2 regions of the Salmonella bongori NCTC 12419 genome follow, and region 2 is predicted to be linked to the other one. Evidence: predicted binding sites of a transcription regulator. Region 2 holds the regulator's gene; the other holds the start of a gene.
What was found. Region 2 encodes LexA, which represses DNA repair genes until DNA is damaged. Its sites were predicted from a motif close to TNCTGTATGTACATACAGNA; they were not measured.
Positions count from the first base shown of each region.

Region 1: the regulator LexA is predicted to act here: its motif matches at 1,449-1,468, upstream of mutH (DNA mismatch repair endonuclease MutH).

Region 1 is NC_015761.1:2,866,360-2,869,778, forward strand. It holds gene ptsP (phosphoenolpyruvate--protein phosphotransferase) at 1-471, opposite strand, end outside; gene rppH (RNA pyrophosphohydrolase) at 484-1,014, opposite strand; gene mutH (DNA mismatch repair endonuclease MutH) at 1,697-2,392, shown strand; gene SBG_RS13460 (TerC family protein) at 2,574-3,287, shown strand.
Region 2 is NC_015761.1:4,084,124-4,087,542, reverse strand. It holds gene dinF (MATE family efflux transporter DinF) at 1-1,191, opposite strand, end outside; gene lexA (transcriptional repressor LexA) at 1,372-1,980, opposite strand; gene SBG_RS19275 (diacylglycerol kinase) at 2,089-2,457, opposite strand; gene plsB (glycerol-3-phosphate 1-O-acyltransferase PlsB) at 2,628-3,419, shown strand, end outside.

The DNA.
Region 1 (3,419 bases), 1.2 Mb from region 2:
CGACTGTGACAAGATAGCCGCCATCTGTGTGGCAAGCGTAACGAGGAAAGACTCTTCGCTTTCATCGTACTGGCGCAATTCGCGCTGCTGCACGACCAGCACGCCCAAAAGTTGGCGACGTTGAATGATCGGCACACCGAGAAAGGCGCGAAAACGCTCCTCTTTCACCGATGGAATGTATTTAAAACTGGGGTGCTTTTGCGCATCGGCAAGGTTAATGGGTTCCGCCAGTCTGCCAACCAGACCGACGATCCCTTCATCAAACGCAAGCGCAACGGTTCGACCACGCGGTTTTTTTAACCCCCGCGTCGCCATCAAGTAGTAACAGCGTCGATCATGGTCGGCCAGGTAAACCGAACATACCTCCGTATCCATCGCAAGACAGATATCCGTGACCAGAATATTCAGCGCCTCGTTCAGACGCGGCGCACTGGCCACTTTTTCGACTATTTCGCGCAGGCGAGTGAGCATAATTTGCGTGGCTTAACCTCTTTTACGTCGATAAGCAGGCGCGCTTTGTAGCTTAGGCGTATTATCCTGAAGCGCCATTACAACACTTGCAAACTCTTTCATTACCCTGCGGTAGACATCGCGTTTAAATGACACCACTTGTCGAACCGGATACCAGTAACTTACCCAGCGCCAGCCATCAAACTCTGGCGTACTGCTGGTTTGCATATTGATTTCGGCGTCGGCGCTCATTAACTGCAAAAGAAACCATTTTTGTTTCTGGCCGATACATACCGGTTTTGTATCCCAACGCACCAAACGTTTTGGTAACTTGTAACGCAACCAGTTGCGAGTAGAAGCAAGGATTCGCACATCTTTACGGCTTAACCCAACTTCTTCAAACAGTTCCCGGTACATCGCCTGTTCTGCTGACTCTCCTGGATTTATCCCGCCTTGCGGGAACTGCCAGGAGTGCTGACCAAATCGCCGGGCCCACATCACCTGCCCCTGACGATTACAAATTACGATACCTACATTTGGGCGGTAGCCATCGTCATCAATCACCGGACTACCTCAACATAAACCTTATATATGAGCGATTGTTTCATACTCCAGTGAGGCGGTAAACCACTCTGTAACGGAGACACAGCCTAATAACAATTGAATAACTCACAGTAAATAGCCGAGTTATAAACAGCTGATAGCGCCCCAACCCCATTTTATTCACCTTTTCTGTGGATATAGTTGTGAAGAAGTACGGAATTACTGCGGGAAAACCCAGAACAGTCTGAATTCATTGCGCTGATAGCCTTGAAAATAGTGCCTTACATTCATTAGGTTATAGACTAATCTGATCTCTCCTCACCTTAAATCGTGACCGACGTCACACCTAAGATCCTTATGCTGATGAAAGATCAACCAGCGTCGGTTTTATCCACAGATTGTGCCAATAACTTACACACTATTTGTCTGAATTTTCGATTTTCATCGCACGTCAAGGCTGTAAATGGAAACAGTAGTGAGTGTTTTACACAGTTATCCCAACTTTCTGTGGATAACATAGTGTAAGATCCTGTTTATTGTCAGTGACCAGAATTGGAAAACCGGTTTCGCCGTTGCGCAACACGAAGGAATTAAACAAAAAAATCTCTTAAAATCAATCTATTGAATATTCATCACAGAAAAAGATAAACTCTGTCCACACGGTATAAAATCACTGTTCATTTTTTAGTCAAAGGTAATGGTAATGTCCGCTCTTCGTCCGCTATTGACTCCGCCTGATTCGGAAGCCTTGCTGCTGGCCCAGGCCCGGCAGCTCTCCGGCTATACTCTGGGCGAACTGGCAGCGCTGGCGGGCATTCCAACGCCTAAAGATTTAAAGCGAGACAAAGGATGGATCGGCGTCCTGTTGGAGATCTGGCTTGGCGCCAGCGCCGGAAGCAAACCAGAGCAGGATTTCGCCGCTTTAGGCGTAGAGTTGAAAACAATCCCGGTGGATAATCAGGGCCGCCCGCTGGAAACCACTTTTGTTTGTGTGGCGCCATTAACCGGTAATACCGGCGTAACCTGGGAGACCAGCCACGTACGGCATAAATTGAAACGCGTATTATGGGTCCCGGTTGAAGGCGAGCGCAGCATACCGTTAGCCAGACGCCGCGTAGGCTCGCCACTGCTCTGGAGCCCCAATGAAGAAGAAGACAGGCAACTGCGCCTCGACTGGGAAGAGCTGATGGACATGATCGTGCTGGGTCAGGTGGAACGCATCACCGCCCGTCACGGTGAAGTTTTACAATTGCGGCCCAAAGCTGCCAATGCCAGAGCCCTCACTGAGGCTATCGGCGCGCACGGAGAGCCTATTTTGACCCTACCGCGTGGATTTTATCTGAAAAAAAATTTCACACAGGCGCTGCTGACACGCCACTTTTTACTGCAAAATGCATAACGTCCGCTACGCCCAAATGCTTCCCCGCTATGGTTACGCGTCGGTTCGACGCCCATAAAGCGTAAGCGCATTGCCGTCACTATTTTACACTCCCCGCAGTTGCGCAACTTCACCCCGGGCTTTCGCCCGCCGCACGACGGGCCTATAATTACCGCTTCTTTTTTTGGCAGGACTTTGTTCGATGTTATTTGCATGGATAACCGATCCTAATGCCTGGCTGGCGCTCGGTACGCTGACGCTGCTGGAGATTGTACTTGGGATCGACAACATTATTTTTCTTTCTCTGGTAGTCGCAAAACTTCCTACGGCGCAACGGAACCACGCGCGGCGACTTGGACTGGCGGCGGCAATGGTGATGCGTCTGGCGTTGCTGGCGTCAATCGCCTGGGTCACTCGCCTGACTAACCCGTTATTTGAACTTTTCGGCGAGGCGATTTCCGCTCGTGATCTCATCCTGTTACTGGGCGGATTGTTTTTAATCTGGAAAGCCAGCAAGGAGATTCATGAGTCCATCGAAGGCGAAGAGGAAGGCTTAAAAACACGTGTCTCTTCTTTTCTGGGCGCGATAGTACAGATTATGCTGCTGGATATTATTTTCAGTCTGGATTCGGTTATCACTGCGGTTGGCCTCTCCGATCATCTGTTTATTATGATGGCGGCGGTTGTTATTGCCGTGGGCGTCATGATGTTTGCGGCCCGCCCCATCGGCGAGTTTGTCGATCGCCATCCGTCGGTAAAAATGCTGGCGCTCTCCTTCCTGATTCTGGTTGGCTTTACCCTGATACTGGAAAGTTTCGATGTCCACGTTCCAAAAGGGTATATCTATTTCGCCATGTTCTTCTCTATCGCGGTAGAGAGCCTGAATCTGCTGCGTAATAAAAAGAACCCACTGTAACCCTGTCTCGCTCCCTGACCGGGGAGCGAATACTCGCTTTATTTCTCCTCTTCTCACAGTTTAAGATTTTACTGCTTCCGACATGCGAAGCTGCGCGTTATTACTAGACTATTATCAGACATATGATTAACA
Region 2 (3,419 bases):
CGTCAGCGCAAATCCCGCCGCGGCAACCGCCATGCTATTGCGCATTTCGGCGGCGCGCGTCGCGCCAATAAACATGCCATCCAGAAGATAGCACCATACGCCTGTTAACGGTAATACCACCTGCCAGATAAGGTATCGATCAGCCAGCAGTTGTATTTGCGGTAACGAGGTCAATAACGCGACAATATGTTCGCCTGCCAGGGCATAGACCATGGAAAACAGCAGGGCAACAACCCCTGACTGACGACACGCCGCCCGCCAGACGTCCAGTAACTTGCTGCCGTCACGCGCGCCGTAAGCCTGGCCAGAGTGCGCTTCCACCGCATAAGCAAAACCGTCCAGCGCATAGGCCGTAAAGGTAAGTAGGGTCATCAGTACCGCATTTACCGCGATAATATCGCTGCCCTGCCGCGCGCCTAACACCGTGATCGCGCCAAAACAGAGCTGAAGGAGCAACGAGCGCAGCATGATATCGCGATTAAGCGCCAAAAGACGGCGTACGTTACCGCGCCATGCATGTTTTAGCATCTCCAGCGACACACCGCGGAGATGGAGAACTTTACGCACCATCATTAAGCCGATCAGTAGCGTGGCATATTCTGCGATAACCGTCGCCAGAGCGGCCCCCTGCACGTTCATATGAAGCCCCATCACCAGCCACAGATCGAGCACAATGTTGAGGATATTTCCCACGACTAACAAGATAACAGGAGCCCGCGCATACTGAACGCCTAACAACCAACCGAGCAGCACCAGATTCGCCAGAGACGCGGGAGCGCTTAACCAACGAATTTCAAGGAAGCGTCTCGCCTGCACCAGAACAGCCTCGTTCCCACCAACAATATGTAAAGCTACATCAATAAGCGGCGTGCGAAAGAGCGCAATCAATACACCTGCGCCCAGCGCCAGCAACAACGGCTGAATCAATGCCCGAGCTAAGGCTCGCGGGTTTTTAGCGCCAAATGCCTGGGCCGTTAACCCGGTGGTGCTCATTCGCAGAAACAGCAACAGCATGAAAAGAAAACTGGTGGCGGTCGCCCCTACCGCCACGCCGCCCAGATAAACCGGGCTGTCCAGATGACCAATCACTGCCGTATCAACCAGCCCCAACAAGGGAACGGTGATATTAGAAAAAATCATTGGCAACGCGAGACGCCAAAGCGCTTTATCAGAGGAGGTAAAAAACGGCATGAAGACTGGCCTGACAAGGAGTTAAACAAAACATGCGCCCTACCACATAGCGGCATAAACGCCTTATCCGGCCTACAAAACCTTCACCCTCGGGAATCGGTTTCCCGCAGGCCTGATAAGCGTAGCGCCATCAGGCTGCAGGGCTGCCGGATGGGCACATACAAGGAGAGTAAGAAGAGATTACAGCCATTCGCCGTTGCGAATGACACCGACCGCCAATCCTTCAATGGTGAAGCTTTGTTCGCGCAAATCCACCACTATCGGTGTAAACTCACTGTTTTCCGGCAGAAGTTCTACTTTATTACCCTGTTTTTTCAAGCGTTTTACGGTGACTTCATCATCAATGCGAGCCACAACCACCTGCCCGTTGCGAACATCCTGCGTTTTATGTACTGCCAGTAAATCGCCATCCATAATGCCAATGTCTTTCATCGACATGCCGCTTACGCGCAACAGGAAATCCGCGCTGGGTTTGAACAAAGAAGGATCAACCTGGTAATGGCCTTCAATGTGTTGCTGCGCCAGCAGTGGCTCACCCGCCGCTACGCGCCCAACAAGTGGTAACCCCTCTTCTTCTTCCTGTAACAGACGGATACCTCGAGAAGCGCCGGAAACGATTTCAAGCACCCCTTTGCGCGCCAACGCTTTAAGATGTTCTTCCGCCGCGTTTGGGGAACGGAACCCCAAACGCTGCGCGATTTCCGCACGCGTCGGTGGCATACCTGTCTGGCTGATGTGATCCCGAATGAGATCAAACACCTCTTGCTGCCTGGCCGTTAACGCTTTCATTCCGCCCCCTGGGTGTATATACAGTCATGCTGTGAGTATATACAGTTGAAGGTGATTTTGGAACCACAAACCGCGCAAAAAACAAGAGATTTATAAAATTTGGAACCTTTATCGAAAATGTGACCATAACAGAATGCCCCAGGTCATCAGGGCAACGAAAATAGACAGCAGCACCGCAGCCGACCCCATATCTTTCGCCCGCCCGGAAAGTTCGTGATAGTCAGAACCGATGCGGTCAACGACGGCTTCTATCGCACTGTTGAGGATTTCAACGATCATGATAAGTACCAGGGAACCTATCAATAACACGCGGGTAATGGCATCCACATCCAGCCAACAGGCAATAATGACGCCCAGCAATACCGCCAGGCTTTCCTGGCGAAACGCGGCTTCGTGAGTCCATGCGGCGCGAAATCCTTTCCAGGAATACCCTGCCGCTTTGATAATTCTGGTGAATCCAGTGGTATTATTGGCCATCAAAAGAACCTTTTTACATTATTAACGTCAATGACATTATACGGCCGCCCTGCACGATTCGGGCTGCCGTTATAGAGCGCGAAGTATGACGGGATACAACAGAAATTCGCTAAACTTTCTGATATCCTTGCAGCGCATTTGCATTATTAACCAGAGGCTTTACATCGTTTATGTCCGGCTGGCCACGAATTTACTACAAATTACTGAATTTACCATTAAGCGTACTGGTAAAAAGCAAGTCTATTCCGGCGGAACCCGCTCAGGAATTGGGACTCGATACTTCTCGTCCCATTATGTATGTCTTGCCATACAACTCAAAAGCGGACTTACTGACGCTGCGCGCCCAATGTCTGGCGCACGATCTTCCTGATCCGCTGGAGCCGCTGGAGATCGACGGCGCGCTACTGCCTCGCTATGTATTTATCCATGGCGGGCCGCGTGTTTTTACGTATTACACGCCAAAAGAAGAGTCGGTGAAGCTTTTTCACGACTATCTCGATCTGCATCGCAGTAATCCGGCTTTGGATTTACAGATGGTGCCCGTTTCCGTGATGTTTGGCCGCGCACCGGGTCGTGAAAAGGGGGAAGTGAACCCGCCTTTACGTATGTTGAACGGCGTACAGAAATTTTTTGCCATCTCCTGGCTGGGGCGCGATAGCTTTGTCCGATTCTCGCCCTCCGTCTCGTTGCGTCGCATGGCTGATGAACACGGTACCGATAAAATCATCGCCCAGAAACTGGCGCGTGTAGCGCGTATGCACTTCGCCCGTCAGCGCCTGGCGGCAGTTGGCCCTCGCCTGCCCGCCCGTCAGGACCTGTTTAACAAACTGCTGGCGTCGAAAGCTATCGCTCGCGCGGTGGAAGATGAGGCGCGCAGTAAGAAAATTTCTCACGAAAAAGCGCAGCAAAACGCCATTGCACTGATGGAGGAGATCGCCGCGAACTTCTCTTACGAGATGATT